Regions from separate parts of the Streptomyces sp. NBC_00239 genome, predicted to be linked through region 3. Evidence: riboswitches for the same ligand, from Rfam matches in the RefSeq annotation. Region 3 holds a riboswitch; each other region holds the start of a gene.
The links. A riboswitch is a leader RNA that binds a small molecule or an ion and turns the genes downstream of it on or off. The one in region 3 is predicted to bind cyclic di-AMP.
Positions count from the first base shown of each region.

Region 1 (6,937 bases), 6.0 Mb from region 3:
TCGACGACTTGAGCACCTTCCTCGGAGTGCCTCCGGAAGCGTTCCGCTTCAGCCGCGCCACGCTCACCGAGTACGGCAACATCGCGAGCGCGGTGGTGCTCGACGCGCTGCGCAGGCTGTTCGAGGAGGGCGGCGCGGCCGACGCGTCGCGCGGGATGCTGGCCGGCTTCGGGCCGGGCATCACGGCGGAGATCACCCTCGGCTCCTGGGCCTCGGAAGAGGACCGCGAACTCGCCGAGGTCGTGGAGCGGGAGAGCCTGCATGTCGACTGAGACCGCCGACAAGGGGACCGGTACCGGCTCGGACGGGCAGCCGCCGGTCCGGTTCTGGCCCGCCCAGGACCTCACCGGCGTCGACTTCGACCCGGTGCTGGCCGAACTGATGCGCGAAGGACCGGTGACCCGGATCCAGCTGCCCAACGGCGACGGCTGGGCCTGGATGGTGTCACGGCACGAGGACGTCCGCATGGTGACCAACGACCGGCGCTTCAGCCGCAAGGCCGTCGTCTCGCACAACGTCACCCGACTGGCCCCGCACTTCATCCCGGTCGAAGGAGCCGTGGGCTTCGAGGACCCGCCCGACCACACCCGGCTGCGGCGGGCCGTCGCCCCCGCCTTCACCACCAAGGGCGTGGAGCGGCTGCGCGCCCGGGCGAAGGAGATGCTCGACGAGCTGGTCGACGGGATGCTGCGGGACGGGCCGCCCGCCGACCTGACCGCCCGGATGCTGGCGCCCTTCCCGCTCGCGGTGGTCTGCGAGCTGATGGGCGTGCCCGAGGCGGACCGGCCGCGGATGCACGAATGGACGATGCTGATCCTGTCGTCCTCGGCCGGCGCCGGCCGCAGCGAGCGGGCCAAGGACGAGATGACCGGCTACTTCGCCGAGCTGCTGGAGCAGCGGCGCGGCAGCGACGGCGAGGACATCGTCGGACTCCTCGCCACCGCCGTCGGCCGGGAGGAGGTGACCGCCGCCGAGGCGGTGGGCCTGGCACTGCTGATCCAGATCGGCGGCGAGGCCGTCACCAACAACACCGGCAACATGGCGTACATCCTGCTCAGCCGGCCCGAGCTGGCCGAGCGGCTGCGGGCCTCGCCGGAGCTGCGGCCGACCGCGATCGACGAACTCCTGCGGTACATCCCGCACCGCAGCGCGGTCGGCCTGTCCCGCATCGCGACGGAGGACGTGACGGTCGCGGGCCACCTGGTCCGGGCGGGCGAGGCGGTCTACGTCTCGTACCTCGCGGCCAACCGCGATCCGGAGGTCTTCCCCGATCCGGAGGAGATCGTCCTGGACCGCACCCCCAACCCCCACGTGGCGTTCGGGTACGGGCCCCACTACTGCCTGGGCGGGCTGCTCGCCCGGCTGGAGTCGGAGCTGATGGTCGACGCGCTGCTGGACCGCTTCCCGGGACTGCGCCTCGCCGTGCCGGAGCCGGAGCTGCGGTGGCGGCCGGGGGCTCTGATCCGCGGCCCCGAGGGATTGCCGGTGGCCTGGTGACCGTCTTCGCCCGCTCCCCCGACGGCCTGCTGGTGCCCGCCGGACACGGTCGGACGCTGACCACCCCGGCCCAGGAGGTCACCTTCAAGGTGACCGGCGAGCACTCGCGGGTGGCGTCGAGCTTCGAGGTCGTCGTGCCTCCCGGTTTCGACGTCGGCGCCCACGTGCACGCGCACAGCGAGGAGCTGTTCTACGTCCTCGAAGGCGAGTTGGAGGTGCTGGCGTTCGAACCCCGGGTGCGCACCTCCGACGACTGGCACCACTGGAGGTCCCCGACCGGGCGCAAGCCGGTGCACGCCGGGCCCGGCACGGTGATCGTGGTGCCGCCCGGCTGCCCGCACGCGTTCGCCAACCGGTCGGGGGACCCGGCCAGGATGTTCTTCCAGTCCTCGCCGCCGCCCGACCACGAGCGCTACTTCGAGGAGCTGTTCGCCATCCTGGCGGGCCCGGGCCCGGTGGACGAGGCGGCGATCGCGGACCTGCGGAACCGGTACGACATCGAGCAGCTCACCCCGCTGCGCCACGAGGCCTGACCGCCCGGGCGCCCGCCGCCCCGGGTCTCGGTCCCGGTCCCGGGTCCCGCCTCACCCCCGCCCCCCCGTCACCCCCCGTCACCTCCCTCACTCCCGGCACCCCCCGTCCGGCCGCCGCGGCCCGGGCGGGGTGTATCGTGCGGAATCCTTGAACGTGTTCAATTCCATGATCGGCCGTGGGCGCCGGTGCGAGCGGCGGGGGTGTGCGGTGCGGCAGACGACGGGCGGGCGGACCTTCCGCGTCGCGGGGTACGCGACGACGGCCCAGTACGCGGTCATCGGCGTGGCCCTGGTGGCGCTGTCCCTGGTCACCGAGGGGCTGCCGGTCGAGCGCGGCGACTGGCTGTACACGCTCCTCTGGCTCCCACTGCTCAGTGCCGTCCTGGGGCTGCTCCAGGCCGTGCTGTTCGCCACTCCCACGGCCCTCGTCGGCGAGGCCCTGGCCCGCAGGCTGCCCGGCGCGCGGATCCTGTGGCACCTCGCGCCCGTCCCGGTCCTGCCGCTCGTCCCGGCGGCCGTCGCCCACGCGCACGACGGCGCGGCGTGGCAGTGGTGGGCGTACCTCACCCTGCTGGGCTGCGTACCGGCCCTGGCGGCCGGAGCGGACCGGACACCCCGCTGGGCCCGGACCCGCATCGGGGTCCGGGCCTGACGGTCCCGAGGCGATCGGGAGGCGATCCGTGGCGGCCGGCCGGGGCCGCGTCCGGGTCAGTAGGCGCCGAAGACGTTGTCGATCGAGCCGTAGCGGGCCGCCGCGTAGTTGCACGCCGCGGTGATGTTGGCGACCGGGTCGTAGGAGTCGGTCGAGGTGCCCGGCACGTGGTACGCCCGGAACGTCGGGTCGATGACCTGGAGCAGCCCCTTCGACGGGATGCCCGCGGCGGCGTTGGAGTCCCAGCCGTTGATGGCGAGGGGGTTGCCGGAGGACTCGCGCATGACGTTGCGGTAGATGCCGTTGTACGTACCGGGGATGCCGTGGCGGGCCATGACGGCGAGCGACTCCCGGATCCAACCGTCCAGGTTGTTGGGGTAGTTCACCGCCTGCGGGGCGACGCTCGTACGGGCCGAGCGGTCGGCGCGGGCGGGCGCGGCGGCCCGGTCTGCGGCCGGCTTCGTCTTCGCCTTCGCCTTCGCCGGGTTGGGCGCGCCGAGGGTGAGCTTGAGGCCCGGCCGGATCAGCGCCGGATCCCCGCCGATGACGCTCCGGTTGTCCTCGTACAGCTTCTTCCAGCCGCCGCTGACCCCGTGGGAACGGGCGATCCCGGAAAGGGAGTCGCCGGCGACCACGGAATAGGTGGTGGGCGCGGCGGCGGGCGCCTTGGCGGGAGCCGCCTTTGCGGTGGTGACGGAATGCACCGCGCGCACCGCCGCATTCGGCGCCGCGGCCGGGGCCGCGTCGGCCACGGGTGCGGCGAGCAGCGGGAGCGCGAGTGCGGCGCCGCCCGTGCCGGCGGCGACGAAGCCGCGGGTGAGCGGGTTGTTCTTCGGACGGCGGTGCTTGCCCGGTCCAGGCATGGTGAATTCCTCTCCCACGCCTACGGGGTGAGCTGTCGGGTTCGGGCCGGAGCTGCCCGGTCGCACGGCACGTGCGACTTCACCCCGAGCCGGCCCGCAGTACGGTCCGGCGGCTTACCTGGGTCCCCCGCTCCTGCCGTGTCGCGCGTGGGTGGGTTCGATCCCCGGGCAGCGGCAGGATTCGGCGTTCCACCCGGATTGACGGTGACGCTAAAGGAAAAGAGCCGGACAGAACAAGACACGAATTGCATGAGGAAATGGAAAACAATGATCCAAATCGAAAGGATCATCCGGCCACTTCCGGCACGGCGCCCAACTTCCGGCCAGGACAACGGTTCGACGGGCCGCGCCTCCGCCCCGCGACGTCCGGCGCGTGACTCACATCACGACCTCCGCACCGAATATCCCATGAGCGGATATGGCGATACGAAAACCTCCAATCCGGACATTGCCGCCCTGTCGGTCCGCGTCCGCGTGGGACATGCTGTGCCCCGGGAATTCCGAGGCATCCGAGGAGCGAAGGGGCACGCGGTGGACACGAGCGATGCGGTACGGATCGAACGCGACGGCCCGGTGTTCACGGTGGTCCTGCACCGGCCCGAAGCGCGCAATGCCGTCGACGGGCCGACGGCCGCCGCACTCGCCGCGGCCTTCCGGGAGTTCGACGCCGACCCGGAGGCCGCCGTCGCCGTGCTGTGGGGCGAGGGCGGGACGTTCTGTGCGGGCGCCGACCTCAAGGCGGTGGGCGGCGAACGCGGCAACCGGGTGGCGGCCGACGGGGACGGCCCGATGGGCCCCACCCGCATGGAGTTGGGCAAGCCGGTCATCGCCGCGATTTCCGGGCATGCCGTGGCGGGCGGCCTGGAGCTGGCCCTGTGGTGCGACCTGCGGGTCGCCGAGCAGGATGCGGTCCTCGGAGTCTTCTGCCGCCGCTGGGGCGTGCCGCTGATCGACGGCGGCACCGTGCGCCTGCCCCGGCTGATCGGAGAGAGCCGCGCCATGGACATGATCCTGACCGGCCGGCCCGTACCGGCTGCCGAGGCGTACGAATTCGGACTCGTCAACCGGCTGGTGCCGCCGGGCGAGGCCCGGCCGGCGGCGGAGCGGCTGGCCCGCGAGATCGCCGCGTTCCCGCAGCTGTGCCTGCGGCACGACCGGCTGTCCGTCCGCGAACAGCACGGCCTCGACGAGGCGGCGGCCCTGCACGCCGAGTACCGGCACGGCCTGGTCCCCCTGTCCGCCGGCGAGACCGAGGCCGGAGCAGCCCGCTTCACCTCCGGCGCGGGCCGCCACGGCACCTTCGCCGACTGACCGGGATCACCACGCAGGGGCGGCCGCGGGCGGGCAGTCCCGGCGCCGCCCGCAGGCGGCCCCGGAGGCCCTGCCCGGCGGTGACCCCCCGGGCAGGGCCGGGAGACGGTACCGACGTCAGCCCGGGAGACCGTGCCGGGGTCAGGCGAAGATCTCGTCGGCCGTGAGGCCTTCCGCCCCGAGCCATCCGAAGGTGAGGCCCCGCTCCTCGGCCGCGGCGTCCAGCTGGCCCTGGAGGACCTTCAGGGCCAGCTGGACGGCCTGGAGGCCGTCGATGCCGTGGATCTCCCAGACCGCCCCCTCGCCCAGGCCGGCGATCCGGCACGGGCAGATCCAGTCCCCTGCGGGGTCGGGGTCGGGCCGGGGCGGCCAGAGTTCGAGGCTGAGCCGGACGGAGGTCCCGTCCGCCGCCTCGGCGGTCAGCGCCCGGCTCACCACCGGCTCGCCGAGCTCGCCGGACTCCCTGTCCACCATGACCACTCCCTCACCCTTTGCCCGTTCTGTACCTCAGCAGCGTAGACGGGGCGGCGCGGATGCCCGGCGAGCCGCCGGGCATCCGGATCTGCGCGGCCCGGGCGTCAGGCGGCTCCCATGACCCGGGTGAACTCCTCGGGGCCGGAGGTGAAGCCGCGCAGCGCCGGGTCCAGGGACCAGCCACCGGACGCGTCCCGGGTGAACACGGCGAGCGTGGCTTCGGTCGCGTCCGCGACGGCGGCCAGGTCGTCCTGCACCAGGTCGGTAGCACCCTCACGGATCCGGATACCGGTGCCGGATATCTGCCCGAAGGTCTTCGCGCCGCCCTGGATCACCACCCCCACCACGACGCGCGTCAGCCGGTCGGACATCCGGTCGAGTTCGAGCGTCATCAACTCGTCGTAACCGAAGCCCTGTCCGGTACGGCTGTCCCGATGGAGGGTGATGGTCCCGTCCGGGGCTCGGTTGCCGAAGTACACGACGTAGACAGGGGCGCCGTGCGGGTCGTCGGCGCCGAACACCGCGGCGACGATGTCGAGGTCGTGGGCCGGCGTGCCGGAGGCGCTGGGGTCCCATCTCAGCGCGACCTCCACCTTGGCCAGGCTCTTGCGGACACCGGTCATGGAACTCCCCTCCTCGTACGGCGCGTTGCCCGCCCATGCTGCCACGCGCCCCGACCACCGGCGTCACCGTCCGTACGATCCCGGCCATTCGGGCCGACTTCGCTCGGGCCACGATCGGTGCGCGCCCGCCGCGGGAGGGCGGTGGGCGCTGCCCCGCGGACCCGGGCCACCCGCCCCGGTCGACGGTCGCCCGGCCCGTCGGCGGTCACCCGCCCAGCGGCAGCCCGGCCCGTCGGCGGTCACCCGCCCAGCGGCAGCCCGGCCGGGTCGCGAGCCGGCGCGTGGCCGCGGCCCGCCCCGCCCGGATCTCCCGTGATGGGGAACCGTCTCCCCCGCACGGGGGGATTGAATTCCGCGCCGCTCTCCTACTTCCTACCTCCTACCGGTGCGACGGAGGACGGCGGTCGGAGGTAGGTCGGCTGCGCCGATCGGGTCGGTGGGGCGGGAGGCCGGGGCCGGGTTGCGGGGCGGCGGGCGCGGCGGGTGCGAGTAGTGGGGGCATGACGATCGGACGGCGGACCCTGCTCCGCGGCATGGCCGCCACGGCCGGGATCACCGGCGCGGCCGGAGCGGCCGCCGCCCTCGGGGCGGTGGAGGCGGCAGCCACGGCCTCCCGGGCCGGGGCGGCCCGGCCCCCGGGCACCGGGGCGGCGCGCGCCGGGCGGCGGCCCGCGCGCTCGGGTGGCACCACCCGCAACCCCACGCTCGATGCCGACTTCGCCGCGCTGGCCGCCGGGCTCGACGGCCGGCTCGTCCGGCCCGGCGACCCCGACTACCCGGTGGCCCGCCTCCTGTACCAGCCCCGCTACGACGCCGTCGCGCCGGCCGCCGTCGCCTACCCCGCCCACGACCGGGACGTGGCCACCTGTGTCGCGTTCGCCCGCCGCAGCGGCATCCCCGTCGTCCCCCGCGGCGGCGGCCACAGCTACGCCGGCTGGTCCACCGGCACCGGCCTGGTCGTCGACGTCGGCGCCCTCGACCGAC
Region 1 covers NZ_CP108095.1:1,051,217-1,058,153, forward strand. Annotated here, with positions in the region: gene OG764_RS04680 (type III polyketide synthase) at 1-272, shown strand, start outside; gene OG764_RS04685 (cytochrome P450) at 262-1,497, shown strand; gene OG764_RS04690 (cupin domain-containing protein) at 1,494-2,030, shown strand; gene OG764_RS04695 (hypothetical protein) at 2,239-2,682, shown strand; gene OG764_RS04700 (LysM peptidoglycan-binding domain-containing protein) at 2,739-3,545, opposite strand; cyclic di-AMP (ydaO/yuaA leader) riboswitch at 3,548-3,709, opposite strand; gene OG764_RS04705 (crotonase/enoyl-CoA hydratase family protein) at 4,077-4,856, shown strand; gene OG764_RS04710 (DUF6968 family protein) at 4,998-5,330, opposite strand; gene OG764_RS04715 (TerD family protein) at 5,435-5,953, opposite strand; gene OG764_RS04720 (FAD-binding oxidoreductase) at 6,454-6,937, shown strand, end outside.
Region 1: another riboswitch for cyclic di-AMP. It lies ahead of OG764_RS04700 (LysM peptidoglycan-binding domain-containing protein); the one in region 3 lies ahead of OG764_RS31295 (C40 family peptidase).

Region 2 (6,937 bases), 2.6 Mb from region 3:
CGTGACGACAAGCCGCGCTGGAAGCGCAACGGCTGAGAAGCCTGCGCAACCCCCCAAGACGGTCAGCTGACCGACGGCTGACCCATCCGAGCCCCCTGGCACTCCGGTGCCAGGGGGCTCGGTGCTGTCCGGGGGCCGACGCGCTGGCAGACTGCTGCCGATCAAGGGGGATGGATTGATGAACTCACTGCGCAAGCTCACCCGATCGGGTGCGGGCGTGACCGCCGCGGGCGCCGTTCTGGCGGGCCTGCTCGCGGGCGCCGCCGCCGCGCCCGCCCAGGCCGCCGAACCGGCCGTGCCCGGCTGGGTGGTGCCGCTCGGCTTCTCGGACGACGCCGACGGCAGCGTCCGCAACTGCACCGGCATCGTGCTGGGCCTCGGCCGCGCGATCGCCGCGCCCGACTGCTTCACGGGCCGGGACAACTCCAAGGACTTCGCCTGGCAGTACGACCTGCGCACCGGCGCGCAGACCGGCGGGAGCAGCGGCCCCGACTACCGGGTGCACCCGCAGTACGACCGGGAATCCGGACGCGCCGGCGTGGCCGTCGCGCACATCTGGTCCGAGCAGGCCGGCAAGGCCCGCCCGGTGCTCGCCGGAGCCGCCGACAGCGCCCTGTACGCGCCCGGCACCAAGGCCGTCCTCGCGTCGTGGACCTTCGCCCAGGGCGGCCGCCAGGCCAGGCGCCACACCGAGCAGCAGGTCCTGAAGTCCGCTGCGGACTGCGCGCTCCTGGTGGGCCGCGCGCTCCCCGCGGGCACGCTGTGCGCCGTGCCGGCCCCCGGGGCGCCCGCGGTGCCCTCCGAGGGGCACTGCGAAGGCGACGCGGGCGGCGCGCTGATCGCCGGCGGCAAGCTGATCGGAGTCTCGGCCACCCGGGTCGGACGCTGCGCCGACAACGACGTCCGCCTCTACACGAGCGTGCGCAGCTACCGCGGCCTGTACACGGAGTGGGGCCGAGACGTGGAGGCCGGCAGCCAGACCGGCGTCACCGGCTCGGTCGTGGCCATGGAGGGCCTGCGCGGCCACGGCCTCGTCGACACCCCGTCGATGCTGCACGACGGCTCCCTCCACGGCCGGGGCGGCGACAGCATGGGCAACTACATCGACATGGACGGGATGTTCCCGTACCTCTCGCAGCTGGGCGACGCGAACGGCGACGGCAACGGCGACATGCTCGGGCGGACCGCGGACGGCCGGCTGTACCGGCTGACGCCCACCGGGCAGAACACCACCCTGGACCGGGACGTGTCCAAGGCGCAGATCGGCACCGGCTGGGGCATCTACAACCGGCTGCTGGCCACCCGCGACGTCACCGGTGACGGCTACGGCGACCTGCTCGGCCGGGACCGCGCCGGCGTGCTGTGGCTGTACCGCGGCACCGCCGACGGAAAGTTCGGCGCGCGCACCCGGATCGGCGCGGGCTGGAACGCGTACACCGTCATCACCGGCCGCGGCGACCTGTCCGGTGACGGCGTCACCGACCTCGTGGCCCGCGACGGGGCCGGCGTGCTGTGGCTCTACCGCGGCAACGCCAAGGGCGGCTTCGCGCCCCGCGCGAAGGTCGGCGCGGGCTGGAACACGTACAACTCCGTGGTCGCGAGCGGGGACATGGACCACGACGGCCGCCAGGACCTCGTCGCGCGCACCCCGGCCGGCGCGGTCTACCTCTACAACGCCGACCACCGGGGCGGATTCACCCGCAAGCTGGTCCTGAAGAGCGGCTGGAAGGCCTACGCGGCCATCGCCTGACGACACCGCACCGCCGGTCGGCCGATACTCGATCGGCTGACCGGCGCTGTCCGGCTATGCTCTGGGGTGAGCGTGTCACGGGCCATTAGCTCAATTGGCAGAGCAGCGGACTTTTAATCCGTTGGTTGTCGGTTCGAGTCCGACATGGCCTACAGCTCGCAGGCGGGGGGCGTCCCCTCCCGCCTGGCACTGAGCGCCCCCTCCGGTTTCGGCCGCAGGGGGCGCTCGGTCGTTTCCGGGGGCGCTCCGGCCGGGCGGGGCGTCAGGTCGGCGTGAGGTGCGCGAGGAGGACCGTGACGTGGCTGTGGTCCGGGTCCTTGACGGCGGTCAGCAGCGTGACGGGGCCGGCCGCCGCGAGGGCGCGCAGGGCGGTGAGGGCCTCGGCGGCTTCGGGGGCGGCGAGTTCGGCCTCGTACCGGCGGCGGAACTCCTCGTACGCACCGGCGTCCTGCGCGGCGTGGTACCAGCGGCGCAGCTCGTTCGACGGGGTGAGGGCCTTGGGCCAGGAGTCGACGCCGGCGGCCGCCTTGGTGATGCCGCGCGGCCACAGGCGGTCGACGAGGACGCGGGTTCCGTCCGCGGGCCCGGGCGGGTCGTAGACGCGGCGCACGCCGATGCGGGAGCTCATGGGGCCAGCGTCGCCGACGGGGGCGCCGACGGCCACCGGGTGAGGAGCGCGTGCAGGGCCTCGATGGCGCGCCCCCACGAGGCCTGCGGGTCGCGGGGGTGGCCGAAGCCGCCCGCGGCCTCCAGCGAGGTGAACCCGTGCAGGGTGCTGCGCACCAGGCGGACCGCGTCGGTGCGGTCCGGTTCGGCGAGGTCGTAGCCGAGGAAGAGGGCGTACGTGAGCTCGACGAGGCGGGTGTGGCCCGGGGAGGCGGCGAGGGTCTCGGGGGGCAGCCGGAGCTGGGTGGCCGCGTACCGGCCGGGGTGCCGGAGGGCGAAGTCGCGGTAGGCGTCGGCGAAGGCGGCCAGCGCGTCCCGTCCGGAGCGGCCGGCCAGTGCGGCGCCGATCCGGTCGGCGAAGGCGGTGGCCGAGCCGGTCGCGACCCGGGTGCGGAGGTCCTGGAGGCCCCGGACGTGCGCGTACAGGCTGGCGTCCTTCACTCCGAAGCCGCGGGCCAGGGCGGAGACGGTGATCAGGTCGAAGCCGATCTCGTCCGCCAGCTCGGCCGCGGCCTCGACGACGCGCTCCGTGGTCAGTCCGGCTCGGGGCATGTCCGGGCTCCTTCCGTCGTTCCGTGTCGGTGTCGTCGCGGCGGCCGCCCGTGCCCGGAGGGCCCGGGGCCGGCCCGGCGAACGGAGTTAATCATTTGCCTAGGGGTCCTAGGCAACATTAGCGTGCGGTCCATGAAGGCACTGACCGAGAACGACATCCGCGGCTCGTTCGTGAACTGCTCGAAGGGCGAGGCGCAGCGGCTGCCGCTGCCGCGCGACCTGGCCGACCGGCCGTGGGACGACCTCGACTTCCTGGGCTGGCGCGACCTGTCCGCCCCCGACCGCAGCTACCTGGTCGCCGAGCACGAGGGCCGGCTGACCGGCATCACGCTGCGCTTCCCGACGGCCCGCCGCAGCCTCCTCCAGCGCAGCATGTGCTCCGTGTGCCTGACCACTCATCCGGGCGGCGGTGTCTCGCTGATGACCGCCCGCAGGACGGGCCGGGAAGGGCGGGAGGGGAACTCGGTCGGGCTGTACGTCTGCACCGACCTGGCCTGTTCGCTGTACGCGCGGGGGAAGAAGCAGCCGGACGGCGGCATGCGGATCGAGGAGTCGCTGACGGTGGACGAGCAGGTCGACCGGGCCCGCCGGAACCTCGCCGGATTCCTCGCCTCGCTCTGACCTCGGGGGTCCCGGGGAAAAGGTGGCGCGGGGGACCTCCGGGATGGCGTAGAGTTGGGTTTACCGACGCGGGGTGGAGCAGCTCGGTAGCTCGCTGGGCTCATAACCCAGAGGTCGCAGGTTCAAATCCTGTCCCCGCTACTCAGTACGGAGGCCCGGATCCTTTTGGATCCGGGCCTTCGTCGTTTCCGGCACCGGACGGTCGTTTCCGGCGCACGCTCGGACACGGACCGTAGTCGAAACGCCGCACTCCGCAGTCTTGTTGACGTGGCGTCAGTTGACGCGTGTGGCCGAGGAGATACCCAAAGGGCCGTCAGAGTGCCCGGATTGAAGTGATCTTGTCCGTAAAAGTCCAGGCCAGAGCCGGTCGGAGCGTGGCTGATACACGCGAAGGATCAGTCGCGACAGCTTGGAATCACTCCCCTGTGTCTATTACCGTTCGATAACGCAGCGCGGTCGTCCCAGCCGTCGCAAGAGACGGCACCGTGCGCGTACGCGCCGAATTCCGCAAGGGAACCGGGGAACCACCAATTTGGGGTGAATCGGGCCCAACAGGGCCCGTAGGAGACCTTCCTGCTCCGAACCCGTCAGCTAACCCGGTAGGCGAGAAGGAAGGAAAGGAGCGCCCCCGTGGCGTCCAACACGCCTGCCCCCGAGGCCCCCGAGAGCTTCGACGGCCCCCACGCGGGTGCCTGGGGCGAGTGGAACCCCACCGAGGACTCCGTACGGCCCGCCCGGGGCCGGCACCGCGTGGCCAAGCAGCGCGGCGGCCTCGCCCGCAGCTCGACCGTGCTCGGTGTCGGTGTCATCGCCGCCGTCGGCGCGGGTGGGATCGCCAGCGCGCAGGACCGCCCGCAGGTCTCCATATCCATGCCCTCGATGCTCTCCGGAGTGTCCGGGGAGATCGGGGAGTTCGCGGATTCCGCGACCTCCTTCGTCGACGGGGAGCGGACCGCCGGCCAGGTGCCGGACACCGTGTCCGTCGCCGCCCCGCTGACCACCGCCGGAGTCGCCCCGGACCAGGCCGAGTCGGGCACCGACGCGGGTGAGGCGCTGCGCAACCGCATCCTCCAGCAGGCCGAGTCGCAGGCCGACGCCGCGGCCGCCGAGGCCAAGCAGGCGGCCGCGAAGGCCGCCGAGGAAGCCGCGGCGAAGGAGGCCGCCCAGCACCGGGAGGCCGCCCGCAAGGCCGCCGAGGAAGCCGCGAAGGAAGCCGCGCGCGCCGCCGCCGAGGAGAAGGCCCGGGCCGCGGCCGAGGCCGAGCGGAAGGCGGAGGAGCAGGCCGAGGAGGCGCGGCTGGCGAAGCTCGCCGGCGCCTACGCGCTGCCCACCAGCTCGTACACGCTCACCTCGCACTTCGGCGACTCCGGTTCGATGTGGTCTTCCGGCCACCACACCGGCCTCGACTTCGCCGCCCCTACGGGCACCCCGGTCAAGGCCGTGCACGGCGGCACGATCGTGTCGGCCGGTTGGTCGGGCGCGTACGGCTACCGGATCGTGCTGCGCCTCCAGGACGGTACGGAGATCTGGTACTGCCACCTGTCCTCGATGTCCGCGACCTCGGGCACGGTGGCCACGGGCGAGACCATCGGCCGGGTCGGCGCCACCGGCAACGTCACGGGCGCGCACCTGCACCTGGAGGTGCGGACGGGCGGGGTGGCCCAGGATCCGCTGGCGTGGCTGCAGGGCAAGGGCCTGAGCGTCTGACGGCGGCGGGCGGGCCGGGGGCCCCGGCGTCGGCGGCCTGACCGGGGTCCGCGAGGGCGGCGGCGGGCGGGCCCGTGGCGCGGCGCACGCGGACGGCGAACCAGACCAGCAGTGCGAAGGCCGGGACCATCACCGTCCCGTAGACCAAGTGGAAGCCGTGCTCGCCGAGTTCGGAGGAGCTGTTCCACAGGGCGTGGACGGCCATCGCGAGCGCGAGGCCGAGCAGCGGGAGCAGCCGCCGTCCCCGGCGGCCGGCCGGGCGTTCCGCCGAGGGGCCGTCGTCGCCGCCCCGGCGGCCGGCGGTGGCCGCCAGTGCGAATCCGATGCCGGTGAGTGCCGTGAACAGCGGGTGCGCGAAGGGCGACATCACGATCCGCACGAAGAAGGTGGCGGCCGTGAGGGAGTCGGGGACCGACGTCCCGCTGTCCAGGTCCTGCCCGAAGGCGTTGCCGAGGTAGAGGATGTTCTCGGTGAACGCGAAGCCGGTCGCGGTGAACCCGGCGAGGGCCAGCCCGTCCGCGATGCCGCCGGCGCGGCGCCGGCGGAAGAGGTGCACCAGCAGCAGTGCGGCCGCCTTCGCGGTCTCCTCCACCACCGGCGCGATCGCGATGGAGCCGATCTGGTCGGCGTCGTAGGGGTCGGCGGTGGCCGCGGCTATCCAGCGGGTCGCGAAGCTGTTGGCCACTATGGCGATCAGCGCCGCCGCGCAGGCACCCCAGGCGAAGCAGAACACCAGCTGCGGCCACGGCCGGGCGCGGACGCCGAGCCATCGGAACGCCGCCATCAGCGGCGGCACCGGCAGGACCGCGAGCCCGAGCCCCACCAGGAAGCCCGGGGTGCCGGTCTGCTCCCGCACCATCCCGAGGATCAGCACCCCGGCGGTCGCGAGCACGCAGGCCGGCACCAGGGTGCGGACCCGGAACGGGACGCGGACCCGGACCAGGGCGTGGCCCCGGGCCGGGACGCGGACCCGGGCCGGGGTGTGCGAAGTGTCTGAGAACGCCCGGAACACGTGACGACCCTAGCCAGCGGGGTCGCTCGCGGAGGCGGGGTTTTCAGTTCTGCTGACGCCGGAAGAGCAGGTCGTGTACGACGTGCCCCTTGTCGATGCCCTGGCCCTCGAACCGGGTGAACGGCCGGAACGCGGGCCGGGGCGCGTACCCGCCGTCCTCCTGCGTGTTCTCGAAGTCCGGGTGTGCGGTGAGGACTTCGAGCATCTGCTCGGCGTAGTCCTCCCAGTCCGTCGCGCAGTGCAGCAGCGCACCCGGCGCGAGGCGGGTGGCGGCCAGCGTGAGGAACTCCGGCTGGATCAGGCGCCGCTTGTGGTGGCGCGCCTTGGGCCAGGGGTCCGGGAAGTACACGCGCAGCCCGGCGAGCGAGGCCGGCGGCAGCATCTCGCGGAGCAGGATGATCGCGTCGCCGTTGGCCACGCGGATGTTGGTGAGGCCGCCCCGCTCGGCGAGGGCGAGCAGGTTGCCCTGGCCGGGGGTGTGCACGTCGGCGGCGAGGATGCCGGTGTCCGGGTCGTCCGCGGCCATCTGGGCGGTCGCCTCGCCCATGCCGAAGCCGATCTCCAGGACCACGGGGCGGCCGTCGAAGAGCTTGCCGAGGTCGAGGACCTCGCGCCCGTCGATGTCGAAG
Region 2 covers NZ_CP108095.1:4,412,646-4,419,582, forward strand. Annotated here, with positions in the region: gene OG764_RS19535 (DEAD/DEAH box helicase) at 1-36, shown strand, start outside; gene OG764_RS19540 (FG-GAP repeat domain-containing protein) at 179-1,750, shown strand; tRNA gene OG764_RS19545 (tRNA-Lys) at 1,830-1,902, shown strand; gene OG764_RS19550 (DUF488 domain-containing protein) at 2,013-2,378, opposite strand; gene OG764_RS19555 (TetR/AcrR family transcriptional regulator) at 2,375-2,968, opposite strand; gene OG764_RS19560 (FBP domain-containing protein) at 3,101-3,589, shown strand; tRNA gene OG764_RS19565 (tRNA-Met) at 3,657-3,730, shown strand; cyclic di-AMP (ydaO/yuaA leader) riboswitch at 4,076-4,210, shown strand; gene OG764_RS19570 (M23 family metallopeptidase) at 4,220-5,296, shown strand; partial or broken gene OG764_RS19575 (PrsW family intramembrane metalloprotease) at 5,295-6,239, opposite strand; gene trmB (tRNA (guanosine(46)-N7)-methyltransferase TrmB) at 6,352-6,937, opposite strand, start outside.
Region 2: another riboswitch for cyclic di-AMP. It lies ahead of OG764_RS19570 (M23 family metallopeptidase); the one in region 3 lies ahead of OG764_RS31295 (C40 family peptidase).

Region 3 (6,937 bases):
GGCCAGGCCGAGGCGTTCGGGCAGCCGGTCGTCGAGGGCCGCGGGTGCGGCGAAGTTCACGGAGTTCAGGCCCGGGGCCCGGCCGTGGGCGCCGAACATCGGGCGGGGCAGCACCGGCTGCGGGGTGGGGATGGAGGCGTTGGCGTCGCCCATCTGCGCGTAGGCGATCTGGCCGCCCTTGAGGACGAGGAGGGGCTTGACGCCGAAGAAGGCGGGGTCCCACAGCACCAGGTCGGCGAGCTTGCCGGTCTCGACCGAGCCGATCTCGCGGGCCAGGCCCTGCGCCACGGCGGGGTTGATCGTGTACTTGGCGACATAGCGCCGGGCCCGGTGGTTGTCGGCCCGGCCGTCGCCGGGGAGTGCTCCCCGGCGCTCCTTCATCACGTGTGCGGTCTGCCAGGTCCGCAGGATCACCTCGCCGATCCGGCCCATGGCCTGGGAGTCGGAGGAGATGATGGAGATGGCGCCCAGGTCGTGCAGGACGTCCTCGGCGGCGATGGTGCTGGGCCGGATCCGGGACTCGGCGAAGGCGAGGTCCTCGGGGACGGCCGGGTTGAGGTGGTGGCAGACCATCAGCATGTCGAGGTGCTCCTCGACGGTGTTGAGGGTGTGCGGGCGGGTCGGATTGGTGGAACTGGGCAGCACGTTGGCCTCGGAGACCACCGTGATGATGTCCGGCGCGTGCCCGCCCCCGGCCCCTTCGGTGTGGTACGCGTGGATCGTCCGCCCGGCGATCGCGGCGAGGGTGTCGCCGACGAAGCCTGCCTCGTTGAGGGTGTCGGTGTGCACGGCGAGCTGGGCGCCGGTCTCCTCGCAGACGCCGAGGCAGGCGTCGATGGCGGCGGGGGTCGCCCCCCAGTCCTCGTGGATCTTGAAGCCGAGGGCTCCGCCGCGCAGCTGGGAGTACATGGCCTCGCGGGAGGTGGTGTTGCCCTTCCCGAGCAGCCCGATGTTGACGGGGTGCGCGTCGAGGGCGGCGAACATCCGGGCCAGGTGCCAGGGTCCGGGCGTGATGGTGGTGGCCTTGGTGCCCTCGGCGGGCCCGGTGCCGCCGCCGACCAGGGTGGTGATGCCCGAGGCGAGGGCGGTGTCGAGGAGGGTCGGGGAGATGAAGTGGACGTGTGCGTCGATGCCCCCGGCGGTGAGGATGCGCCCGTTGCCCGCGATGATCTCGGTCTCGGGGCCGATCACGAGGGTGGGGTCGACGCCGTCCATGGTGTCGGGGTTGCCGGCCTTGCCGATGCCGGTGATGCGGCCGTCGCGGATGCCGATGTCCGCCTTGACGATGCCCCAGTGGTCGATGACCACGGCCCCGGTGATCACCGTGTCGGGTGCGCCCTCGGCGCGCGTGAGGCGGGACTGGCCCATGGACTCGCGGATGACCTTGCCGCCGCCGAAGACCGCCTCGTCGCCGGCCCGGCCGGGGCCGCCGCTGCGGTCCTCCTCGATCTCGACCAGCAGCGAGGTGTCGGCGAGGCGGATCCGGTCGCCGGTGGTGGGCCCGAACAGGTCGGCGTACTCGGCGCGGGAGAGCTCAGGCATCGAGGGGACCTCCGGTCTCCCCGCGCAGCCCGGGCACGATGCGGGCGCCGGCGAGCGGCACCAGGGACACCGGGACCGGGATGCCGGGCTCGAAGCGCACGGCGGTGCCGGCGGCGATGTCCAGGCGCAGGCCGCGGGCGGCCGGGCGGTCGAAGCGCAGGCCGGGGTTGGCCTCCGCGAAGTGGTAGTGGGAGCCGACCTGGACGGGCCGGTCGGCGGTGTTCAGGACGGTGAGCCGGGTGACCGGCCGGCCCTCGTTGAGGGCCACCGCTCCGTCGCCGTACAGGATCTCTCCGGGGATCATCGGATGCGCGCCGCCCTTCAGAGGATCGGGTCGTGGACGGTGACGAGCTTGGTGCCGTCGGGGAACGTCGCCTCGACCTGGACGTCGCGGATCATCTCGGGGATGCCGGCCATGACCTCGTCGCGGGTCAGCACCTTGCGGCCCGACGCCATGAGCTCGGCGACCGTACGCCCGTCGCGGGCGCCTTCCAGGATGTGCGCGGTGATGAGGGCGACCGCTTCCGGATGGTTGAGGAGCAGGCCGCGGGCCTTGCGCCGGTCCGCCACGTCGGCGGCGACGTGGACGAGCAGGCGCTCTTGTTCGTGCGGGGTCAGTTGCACGGGGTCCCACCTCAGGGTCGGCTGGCGAAGCGACGGGCCTCGCACGTTAGGACGCCCGCTTTTCCGTCTCGTTAATTCACGTTTCGGGCAGTGCATCGGTTGGCCGGTCGGCGGGCCCGTCCGGGCCGTCCGTATACGGAGCCGCGGCGGCGGCACATCGGGCACGGGCGGTACCGATTTCCGCACCGAACGTCACATCAATGCCTGCGTCCGGATGTTGGAGACGGGGTCGTGGCGGCCGGAAGGTCGACACGAGGCCGAGATCGCATCCCCCATTCGGAGTAGTGCTGGGGTCACCCGTTCGCGCCTCGAGTTGCGCACCGGAGAGGTTGAGCCCCCTCCGCGCAGGATGGTTCGCTGCAGGTGAGGCCTGTTTCCGCCGGTATCAACCGTGGCGTAAATCACCCTTGAGCGCCCAATCGGGTCAGGCGTGATGAGACTCACAAACCACCGAATGAGCTTAGTTTTCCGGCAATTCGTGAGTCAGGATCCCTGGGACGACAAGCCCCCGCCGCCGCGGCGGGGCGGTCCGGGCGGACGCCGAGTCCTGCCGCCTCACCCGGACGACTGGTCGACAGGAGTGCATCGGCAGGAGTGGAGGACCCAGGCAGTACGGGGTGGCGGGTATGGATGCCCGCCACCCCTTGGGGTGAAGCCGTCTCGGCGGCCGGGCGAACTTCGCAGGCCCGAACCCGACAGGTCATCCTTCACAGGCGGCTGACGAAGGGTTGCGCATGTCCGCGCTCAAGAATGTTCCGTCTGTGATGTCCCGGGCCGGCGCCGCATCGGTGCTCACGCTCGCCGTGGTCGGGGGCTCGGTGCTCGTCCCCGGCGGTGCCCCGGAGGCCCAGGCGGCCCCGTCGACGGCAGTCAAGGCGCTGCAGACAGCCGCCTCGAAGAAGGGCTCCCCGTACAAGTGGGGGGCGACCGGGCCGACCCGGTTCGACTGCTCCGGTCTGACGCTCTACTCGTACAAGCGCGCAGGCAAGACGCTGCCCCGGACGGCAGCCCAGCAGTACAACAGGACCACGCACATCTCCGCGGGCTCGCGGCAGCAGGGCGACCTGGTCTTCTTCCACTCGCGGGGGAACATCTACCACGTCGGGATCTACGCGGGCGGCGGCAGGATCTGGCACTCACCCAAGGCCGGCTCCACGGTCCGTCTGGAGAAGATCTGGACCGGCAGCGTGAAGTACGGACGGGTGCGGTAGACCGGCCGGGGGGACCGGCTCACGGCCACGACCGGCCCGCTCCGTTAATCGATGGGGAACCCCCAGCTCCGCAGGTAGGTTGAGGCCGCGGCGGCCCCCCGCCGCGGCCTACCCGAGGAGCAACGTGACCTTCGTCAACCCCGTCCGGCACATCACCGTCGATGCCCACGACCCGTACCGGATCGCCGAGTTCTGGTCGGCGCTGACCGGCTGGCCGCTGGGCCCGGACGACCACCCGGGCGACGAGGAGGCGCTGGTCGACCCGGGGCAGCCGGGGGTGCCCGGGCTGCTCTTCATCCAGGTGCCGGAAGGCAAGACCCTCAAGAACCGCATCCACCTCGACATCCAGCCGCCCACCGGCACCCGGGACGAGGAGGTGGCGCGGCTGACCGGCCTCGGCGCCCGCGTCCTCGACGACCGGCGCACGGACGACGGCCGCGGCTGGGTCGTGATGGCCGACCCCGAGGGCAACGAGTTCTGCGTGGAGCGCAGCGCGGCCGAACGCGCCTGACCGCGCGGGCCGGCCGCCCTCGGCGCCGCTGCCCGGCGCCCGCGGTCAGCGCTGCGGCTCCGCGGCCGCCGCGGGGGCGGCCGCCGTCCAGGGCAGCGCGATCCAGACGGTCTTGCCGCCGTCCTCGGTCGGGCTGACCGACAGCCTGCCGCCCGCCTCGGCCGCCAGCCAGCGGATGATCACCATGCCCCGGCCGTTGTCCTGCTGGACGGCGGCCGGCAGCCGTCGCGGCCACCTCGGGTGGCTGTCGGTCACCCCGATCCGCAGCTGCTCCTCCCGCTCCAGCCGCATGTCCACCGTGAAGGTGGGCGACTGACCGAAGGTGTGCTGCACCGCGTTGGTGGCGAGTTCGGAGACGATCAGCCGGACCGTGTCGGCGGTGACGTGCCCGTCCGGCAGGCCCCATTCGGAGAGGACGTCCGCCACGTATCTCCGGGCGGCGGAGACCGAGGCGGGATCGCTCGGCAGGGTGACGGATGCTTCCTGGTGGTCTGCCATGGCGGCGCTGTCCCTTTCCCACCGGGTCCGGACTCCGACTCGAAGCGGATGAACTCGAGGACGGGCCCGGATCTGTGCTTCGCGCCAGACTGCCACTCCCCGCGGTTCCGTTGCGGGCGATCCCCCAAGATATGCATATATCTGTCGCTCAAAGCGGTGAACTCTGCTACGGAAGACCGTATTTGGAAACGAAAACGGCAGACTGACGCAGCGGCTGCCGGTGGAGGGAGACGGCCATGCAGCACGGTCCCGCGGTACGCCGCCGCCAGCTCGGCGAGGAACTGCGCGCGCTCCGCGACCGGTCCGGCCTCACCAGCGGTGAAACGGCCCGGATGCTCGGCTGGCACCAGTCGAAAATCAGCCGCATCGAGACCGGACGCAGTGGCGTGAAACCTGAGGACGTGCGGCTGCTGCTCGACACGTACGGGGTGGCCGGCGCCGGCGAGCGGTCCCTGCTGGAGGCCTTGGCCGCCTCGGCCGCGAGCGGCGGCCCGAGCACCGGGCTGGACCGCCAGTGGTGGCACGAGTACCGGGGCCTGCTCCCGCAGGAGTACCGCGACTTCATCAGCCTGGAGGCCGGGGCGCGCACCGCGCGGACCGTGGAACTCTCGGTGGTTCCGGGGCTTCTGCAGACCGCCCGCTACGCCCGGGCGGTGACGCGGGCCGCGCTCGGCGGGCTACCCGAGCCCAAGGTGGACGCACTGGTCGACGTACGGCTGGCCCGGCAGACGGTGTTGCGGGCCGATCCGCCGCTCCAGCTGAGCGCGGTGCTGGACGAGGCGGTGCTGCGCCGCCAGATCGGCGGGCCGGAGGTGATGGCCGAGCAGCTGACCCACCTGGTGGAGGTGGCGCGACTTCCCCAAGTGCGGCTACAGGTACTGCCGTTCAGCGTCGGGGGCCATCTCGGCCTGACGGGCCCTTTCGTTATTTTCTCATTTCCGGACACTGTCGATCTGGACGTGGTTGTTCTCGACCATTTGACGAGTAGCCTCTATCTGGAGCGGAAGGAAGACATCGAGGCATACGGCGCCGCGTTCCGTACGATCCAGGCGCACGCCCTCCCGCTCCAGGACTCGTCGAATCTCATCAGCCGGATCGCTGACGGCGCGTAAGGAGGCACCATGTCCGCAACCCCCTTATCCACCGGCGGACTTCTGCACAGTGCGAACTGGCGGCGCAGCAGCCGCAGTACCGGGATGAACAACTGTGTCGAGGCGGCCGTCCTCGGCACCGGCGGCCTGCTGGCCGTCCGTGACTCGAAGCGGACCGGGGGCCCGGCCCTCGTCTTCACGGGTACGGCCTGGGACGGCTTCCTCGGATTCGTTCGTGCCGGCGACCCCGTCGACGGCGCCGGAGCCCGGCCCTAGTCCGCGGAGCCGGCAGCGGCGGGAGCGGTCCGCAGGATCGTTTCGACCGCGCGGGCGATCTCGTCCCCCGTGAGATCGGCGCGCGCAGTCAGCCGCAGCCGGGAGATGCCGTCGGGTACGGACGGCGGCCGGAAACACCCCACGGACAGTCCTGCCTCGCGGCAGTCGGCGGCCCAGCGCAGTGCCGCCGAAGGCGACGGGGCCCGCACCGAGACGACGGCCGCGTCCGGCCTGGCGGCAGTCAGGCCGGACGCGGTCAGCCGCCCGTACAGCGTGGCGGCGACCTCACGGGCCCTGGCCGCGCGTTCCGGCTCCCGGCGCAGCAGGCGCAGGCTGCCGAGCGCCGCACCGGCGGCGGCGGGGGCGAGGCCCGTGTCGAAGATGAAGGTCCGGGCGGTGTTCACCAGGTGCCGGATCACCTTGGCCGGGCCGAGCACGGCCCCGCCCTGGCTGCCCAGGGACTTGGACAGGGTGAGCGTGGCGACGACGTCGGCCGCGCCCGCCAGGCCGGCGGCGGCGAGCGCCCCGCGGCCGCCCTCACCGAGGACCCCCAGCCCGTGCGCGTCGTCGACGAGCAGGGCCGCGCCGTGTTCCCGGCAGGCCGCCGCGTGGGCGGCGAGCGGGGCGGCGTCGCCGTCCACGGAGAAGACCGAGTCGGTGACGACCAGCGCCCGGCCCTCGTGGGCCCCGAGGGTCTTGGCGACCGCCTCCGGGTCGGAGTGCGGGACGATCGCGGTCTCGGCGCGCGAGAGGCGGCAGCCGTCGACGATCGAGGCGTGGTTCGCGGCGTCCGAGACCACCAGGGTGCCGCGGCCGCTGAGCGCGGTGACCGCCGCGAGGTTCGCCGCGTATCCGGACGACAGCACCAGAGCCGCCTCGAACCCGCAGAAATCGGCCAGTTCGCGTTCCAGCTCGGCGTGCAGTTCGGTGGTGCCGGTCACCAGACGGGAGCCGGTCGCGCCGGCCCCCCAGCGCTGCGCGGCCTCGGCGGCCGCGGCGACCGTCTCCGGGTGGTGGGTCAGGCCGAGGTAGTCGTTGCTCGCGAGGTCGAGGAGGCCGGAGACGGCCGGGCGCGGGCGCAGGGTGCGGACCAGACCGGCCCGTTCGCGCGCCTCGGCCGCGTCGTCGATCCAGCCGAACACGTCCGCGGCCGGGCGCGGGAGGGTGGCGGCGGGCGGGACGGC
Region 3 covers NZ_CP108095.1:7,031,897-7,038,833, reverse strand. Annotated here, with positions in the region: gene OG764_RS31310 (urease subunit alpha) at 1-1,542, opposite strand, end outside; gene OG764_RS31305 (urease subunit beta) at 1,535-1,846, opposite strand; gene OG764_RS31300 (urease subunit gamma) at 1,864-2,166, opposite strand; cyclic di-AMP (ydaO/yuaA leader) riboswitch at 2,738-2,897, shown strand; gene OG764_RS31295 (C40 family peptidase) at 2,901-3,377, shown strand; gene OG764_RS31290 (VOC family protein) at 3,502-3,888, shown strand; gene OG764_RS31285 (ATP-binding protein) at 3,934-4,386, opposite strand; gene OG764_RS31280 (helix-turn-helix domain-containing protein) at 4,623-5,498, shown strand; gene OG764_RS31275 (DUF397 domain-containing protein) at 5,508-5,753, shown strand; gene OG764_RS31270 (8-amino-7-oxononanoate synthase) at 5,750-6,937, opposite strand, start outside.

Region 4 (6,937 bases), 2.1 Mb from region 3:
CAAGATCCTCACATCCACAAAACGGAAAGTAGGAATGTCTCCTCGGCTCAGGTCAAGGTCTGTCCGATCTGCGGACAGCCGTGGCGAAGCGGTCATATGGGATGGGAGTGGCAGGCGTCCGGCGGGGGCGGGCCGGTGCTCCGGGGCGGATACGGTCGGGTGGTGCACGAAGAGAACGCAGCCACCCCCGCCCCGCCGCCGGCCCCGACCCTGTTCGACTGGGAGTTCGCGACCGACCCCTACCCGGCCTACGCCTGGCTGCGCGAGCACGCCCCCGTCCACCGCACCAAGCTGCCCAGCGGCGTCGAGGCCTGGCTCGTCACGCGGTACGCCGACGCCCGCCAGGCCCTCGCCGACCAGCGGCTGAGCAAGAACCCGGCCCACCACGCGGAGCCCGCGCACGCGAAGGGCAAGACGGGCATCCCGGGCGAGCGCAAGGCCGAGCTGATGACGCATCTGCTCAACATCGACCCGCCGGACCACACCCGGCTGCGGCGGCTGGTGTCGAAGGCGTTCACCCCGGGCCGGGTCGCCGAGTTCACCCCGCGCGTCCAGGAGCTGACCGACCACCTCATCGACAAGATCATCGAGAAAGCGGGGGACGCGTCGGTGGGGGAGGCGGACCTCATCCACGAGTTCGCCTTCCCGCTCCCCATCTACGCCATCTGCGAGATGCTCGGCGTACCGCGGGAGGACCAGGACGACTTCCGCGACTGGGCCGGGATGATGATCCGGCACGGCGGCGGCCCGCGCGGGGGAGTGGCCCGCTCGGTCAAGAAGATGCGGAACTACCTGGTCGAATTGATCCACCGGAAGCGGGACGAACCGGGCGACGACCTGATCTCCGGCCTGATCCGGGCGAGCGACCACGGCGAGCACCTGACGGAGAACGAGGCCGCCGCGATGGCCTTCATCCTGCTCTTCGCCGGCTTCGAGACCACCGTGAACCTCATCGGAAACGGCGTCCACTCCCTCTTCATGAACCCGGACCAGCGCGAACGGCTCCAGGCCTCCCTCGCGGCCGGCGAGAGCGACCTGCTGGCCACCGGGGTGGAGGAGCTGCTGCGCTACGACGGCCCGGTCGAGCTGGCCACCTGGCGGTTCGCCACCCGGGCGCTGACCCTGGGCGGTCAGGAGATCGCCGCCGGCGACCCGGTCCTGGTGGTGCTGGCCGCGGCCGACCGGGACCCCGAGCGCTTCGCCGAACCCGACACCCTGGACCTGTCCCGTACCGACAACCAGCACCTGGGATACGGGCACGGGATCCACTACTGCCTCGGCGCCCCGCTGGCCCGGCTGGAGGGCCAGACCGCGCTGGCCACGCTTCTGACGCGGCTGCCCGACCTGCGACTTGCGGTCGATCCGTCCGAACTGCGGTGGCGGGGCGGGCTCATCATGCGCGGCCTGCGCACGCTGCCGGTGGAGTTCACGCCGCCCGGGAAGTGACCTGGGGCGGCGGCGGCGGAGCGCCGCCGGAGTGCCGCCGGAGCCGATCCTGCCCGATTTCGGAACGGAACCGGATTCAAACATTCCTGACTCACCATCAGGAGTGTGACCTTTACGTGATCTGGGGTGCATCGACTTGTGACAAGCGTTCGAAGCCCGCTACGTTCGCCGTCGCCCCTTTGCCCTTACGCGAAAGGTCCACTCACATGCGTTCCGGGAACGGCCGCCACAGGCGTCCTCGTCAGGCCCCCGCGCTCGTCGTCACGGCCGGAGTCGCCGGCTCCGCCCTCGCGCTGCCGCTGCTCGCCGCCACGAACGCCTCGGCAGCGGACACGTCCACGTGGGACAAGGTGGCCGAGTGCGAGAGCGGCGGCACGTGGAGCGCCGACTTCGGCAACGGCTCCTACGGCGGGCTCCAGTTCACCCAGGAGATGTGGAAGAGCGGCGGCGGGCTGGAGTTCGCCGCCCGCGCCGACCTCGCCAGCCGCTCGCAGCAGATAGCCGTCGCCGAGCGCGTCCTCGGCGCCAAGGGCCCCGCCGCCTGGCCGCTGTGCGCCACCACCGCCGGCCTCGGCGCGAAGGGCCCCGCCGCCGACGTCGACCCCGGCTCCGCCGCCTCGCCGCGCCCGGTCGCGCCCGCACCGGTGCGCCCCGACGAGCTGCCGGAGAGTGCCGCCAAGCCGGCCACGCCCGCGAAGCCGGTCACCCCGGCGGTGCCGGTCACCCCGGGCTCGCCGACCACTCCGCCGCCCGCCTCCGGCCTGCCCACCACGCCCACCACGCCCACCACTCCGGGCACGCCCGGCACCCCCACCGCTCCCGGTGCGACGGACCCGAGCACTCCGGCCGTCCCCGCGACTCCGGGGACCCCGGGCACTCCCGGCACGCCGGGCCTCCCCGCGACCCCGGCGCTGCCCGGCACCCCCGGCGCTCCGGCCGTCCCGGGCACCCCGGGCGCCACCCCCGAGAGCCCCGCCGCGTCGACGCCCGCCCCGGGCGAGGCCACCGGCCGGCACCGCGGTGCGGCCGCCGAGGAGGGCGCCGGCTCCACCGGCACCCCGTCGGGCATCGAGACCCAGACGGTCGATCCGACGTACACCGTGCAGCCGGGTGACAGCCTGTCCGAGATCGCGAACGTCAAGGGCGTGAAGGGTGGATGGAACGCCCTCTACGAGGCGAACGAGCGCCTGATCGGCGAGGACGCGGACCTGATCCAGCCCGGCCAGAACCTCGATCTCCGCCAGAAATAGGGGCACTTCGGGCAGGGCTGATGCCCCGTTAAGGGTTGAATGTCCGAATTTGATCAAGTGAGACATGCGTCTCTTCGGTCCCCCCGCCCGACCGGGCCGTGACGCTTCCGTAATACGCGGGCTCACCTGCGCAAATGCCCCTCCGGGAGGGGCGGGTAAGGGCGCTTTCTCCCCGATGTCCGACCTTGAACATCGGGGAGACGTCTGTCTACGGTCTGAACCGCTCGCCACCGCGGGCCCCTTCGACCGCATCGCCGAATCCTGCCGGCGGACGGAGGGAACAGTCGTCGCGCAAGCGCCGAAGGCAGGAGCGGGGGACCCAAGGTAAGCGCCCGACACGGCCGTTGAGAGACGGCCGGGAACGGCTTGGGGTGAAGCCGCGCGCTCGTCGCGCGGCCGGGCAGTCTCATCAGCCCGAATCCGACAGCTCACCTCGCAGGCGTCGGTGAGGAGAAGTTCCATGCTGCTTTCGGGCAAGGGCAAGCACCGTCGTCCCTCCAAGGCCACCCGCATCGTGACGCTCGCCGGCGTCACCGGTGCCGCCGTCGCCGCCCCGCTGATGGCCGCGGGCACCGCCAGCGCCGCCACCACCTCCGAGTGGGACGCCGTCGCGCAGTGCGAGTCCGGCGGCGACTGGTCGATCAACACGGGCAACGGCTACTACGGCGGCCTGCAGTTCTCTTCCTCCACCTGGGCGGCCTTCGGCGGCACCGCCTACGCCCCGCAGGCCAACCAGGCCAGCAAGTCCCAGCAGATAGCCATCGGCGAGAAGGTCCTCGCGGGCCAGGGCAAGGGCGCCTGGCCGAGCTGCGGCGTCGGCCTGTCCCGTACGGCCAACGGCGGCTCCGACGCGGGCTCCGGCTCGGGTTCGGGCTCCGGCTCCGGCAAGAGCTCCTCCTCCAAGCCTGCCGAGCAGCGCAAGGAGACCCGCAAGGAGACCCGCGAGGAGAGCGCGCCGACCACCCGCTCCGAGCGCCCGGCCGCCCCCTCCGCGCCCACGGGCTACAAGAAGGGTGACGGCTCGTACGAAGTGAAGGCCGGCGACACCCTCGGCACCATCGCCGCCGCACACGGCGTCAAGGGCGGCTGGGAGAAGCTCTTCGAGCTCAACAAGGACATCGTCACCGATGCCAACCTGATCTACCCGGGCCAGAAGCTGCACCTCGCCTGAGGCACCGCCACCCCGGTCACCCGAAGTTCCCCTCCGCCCGGTGCGTCGTCCGCGAACGCACCGGGCGGAGGCGTGTGCACCGGAGGCGTCCGCGAGGTGACCGCGTCGGGGCGTCCGCGTCGGTCACCCCTGTCACCGGCCCGCGCGAATGCCCCCGCACACGCCCCGAATCCGGTGACCTATGTCCTGGAACAGGGGTATTCGGGCCCTTTTTCGTCCCAGGACCCGGGCGGTCGGCCGGCCGACCGCCCGGAGCCGGTTAGGCTCTAGGCGGCAAGGCCACCGCAAGGCCTGACGCCACCGCACACCTAGCGTCACATCCCAGAAGGAGATGCTCGTGCCGTCCATCGACGTCGTCGTAGCCCGGGAAATCCTGGACTCCCGAGGCAACCCCACGGTCGAGGTCGAGGTTGGCCTCGACGACGGCAGCACCGGCCGTGCTGCTGTTCCGTCCGGCGCCTCCACCGGTGCATTCGAGGCCATCGAGCTCCGTGACGGTGACCCCAACCGCTACATGGGCAAGGGTGTCGAGAAGGCCGTCCTCGCCGTCATCGAGCAGATCGGCCCGGAGCTCGTCGGCTACGACGCCACCGAGCAGCGCCTGATCGACCAGGCCATGTTCGACCTGGACGCCACCGAGAACAAGGGCTCCCTCGGCGCCAACGCCATCCTCGGCGTCTCCCTCGCCGTGGCCCACGCGGCCTCCGAGGCCTCGGACCTGCCGCTGTTCCGCTACCTCGGCGGCCCGAACGCGCACCTGCTGCCCGTCCCGATGATGAACATCCTCAACGGTGGGTCGCACGCCGACTCCAACGTGGACATCCAGGAGTTCATGATCGCGCCGATCGGCGCCGAGACGTTCTCCGAGGCGCTGCGCTGGGGTGCCGAGGTCTACCACACCCTCAAGAAGGTCCTGCACACCAAGGGCCTCTCCACCGGCCTGGGCGACGAGGGCGGCTTCGCCCCGAACCTGGAGTCCAACCGCGCCGCGCTCGACCTCATCGTCGAGGCCATCAAGCAGGCCGGCTACGTCCCCGGCAAGGACATCGCGCTCGCGCTCGACGTCGCCGCGTCCGAGTTCTACAAGGACGGCAAGTACGAGTTCGAGGGCCAGTCCCGCTCGGCAGCCGAGATGACCGAGTACTACGAGGAGCTCGTCTCCGCGTACCCGATGGTCTCCATCGAGGACCCGCTGTACGAGGACGACTGGGCCGGCTGGAAGACCCTCACCGACAAGCTGGGCACCAAGGTCCAGATCGTCGGCGACGACCTCTTCGTCACCAACCCCGAGCGCCTGGCCCGCGGTATCGAGGAGGGCTCCGCCAACGCCCTGCTCGTAAAGGTGAACCAGATCGGTTCGCTGACCGAGACCCTCGACGCCGTCGAGATGGCCCAGCGCAACGGCTTCAAGTGCATGATGTCGCACCGCTCCGGCGAGACCGAGGACGTCACCATCGCCGACCTCGCCGTCGCCGTGAACTGCGGTCAGATCAAGACCGGCGCCCCGGCCCGCTCGGACCGCGTCGCCAAGTACAACCAGCTGCTGCGCATCGAGGAGATCCTCGACGACGCCGCGGTGTACGCCGGCCGCAGCGCCTTCCCGCGCTTCAAGGGCTGACCGGCCCTTCAGAGGCGCACGCCCCGTCAGAGGCGCACGCCTCCCTGCGTCCCCGCACTCGGTCCCGTACCGTGTGCGGGGACGTACGGCTTTGCAGAGGGGAGGCGGACAGATGGCCGGGAACCGCGACCGGTTCTCCACCGCGACCAGGCTCAAGCAGCTCGGTGAGCGGACCGCCGCCCACGTCTACCGCTCGCAGTCCCGCCGCCAGGTCCGGCGCAGCCGCCTGACCGGACGCGCGGCCCTGCTGGCCCTCGTCCTCTGCACCCTGATCGTCGCCCTCGCGTACCCGATGCGCCAGTACGTGTCCCAGCGCTCGGACATCGCGGAACAGCAGCGCACCGCCGACGAGGCGCGCGAGCGCCTGGAGGAGCTGCGCGACGAGAAGGCCCGCTGGCAGGACCCGGCCTACGTGGAACAGCAGGCGCGCAAGCACCTGCACTACGTACGCCCCGGGGAGATCGGCTACACCGTGATCGACCCCGAGGCCGCGGAGGCCGAGCGCCGCCGCGCCGGCGAAGGCGCCAGCGACCGCCCCTGGTACTCCAACGTGTGGGACGGCGTCGACAAGGCCGACCGGCCCGAAGACGACTGACCCGCGCGGGGGAGCCGTCCGTCCCGCGCCCTCCGCCCCATCCCCGTCCGACCCGTCCCCGTCCGATCCCGAACGAAGAGACTTCACAGCAGGCATGGAAACGCCCCCGCCCCAGACCGACCGGTCCGAGCCGACCGACGCCGACATCGAAGCGTTCAAGCAGCAGCTGGGCCGCCCGCCGCGCGGCCTGCGGGCCATCGCGCACCGCTGCCCCTGCGGACAGCCGGACGTCGTCGAGACGGCCCCGAGGCTCCCGGACGGCACCCCCTTCCCGACCCTGTACTACCTGACCTGCCCGCGCGCCTCGGGTGCCATCGGCACCCTGGAAGGCTCGGGGCTGATGAAGGAGATGCAGGACCGGCTCTCCACCGACCCGGAGCTGGCCGCCGCCTACCGGGCCGCGCACGAGGACTACATCGCCCGCCGCGACGCCATCGAGGTACTCCAGGGCTTCCCCAGCGCCGGCGGCATGCCGGACCGCGTGAAGTGCCTGCACGTGCTCGTCGGCCACTCCCTGGCCGCCGGACCCGGCGTGAACCCCTTCGGCGACGAGGCCCTCGCGCTGCTCCCCGAGTGGTGGGCCAAGGGCGCCTGCGTCACGCCGTGCGCGGAGCGGAAGCCCGCGGACGGCGAGGCCGCGGACGGGACCGCCGGCGGGCAGGAGTCCGAGTGACCCGGGTAGCGGCGATCGACTGCGGTACGAACTCGATCCGCCTGCTCGTCGCGGACGTCCACCCGGCCACCGGCGAGCTGGTGGAGCTGGACCGGCGGATGACCGTCGTCCGGCTCGGCCAGGGCGTGGACAAGACCGGCCGGCTGGCCCCGGAGGCGCTGGAGCGCACCTTCGCGGCCTGCCG
Region 4 covers NZ_CP108095.1:4,946,306-4,953,242, forward strand. Annotated here, with positions in the region: gene OG764_RS21840 (globin domain-containing protein) at 1-12, opposite strand, end outside; gene OG764_RS21845 (cytochrome P450 family protein) at 163-1,446, shown strand; gene OG764_RS21850 (transglycosylase family protein) at 1,653-2,696, shown strand; cyclic di-AMP (ydaO/yuaA leader) riboswitch at 2,983-3,153, shown strand; gene OG764_RS21855 (transglycosylase family protein) at 3,157-3,867, shown strand; gene eno (phosphopyruvate hydratase) at 4,199-5,485, shown strand; gene OG764_RS21865 (FtsB family cell division protein) at 5,598-6,080, shown strand; gene OG764_RS21870 (DUF501 domain-containing protein) at 6,175-6,753, shown strand; gene OG764_RS21875 (Ppx/GppA phosphatase family protein) at 6,750-6,937, shown strand, end outside.
Region 4: another riboswitch for cyclic di-AMP. It lies ahead of OG764_RS21855 (transglycosylase family protein); the one in region 3 lies ahead of OG764_RS31295 (C40 family peptidase).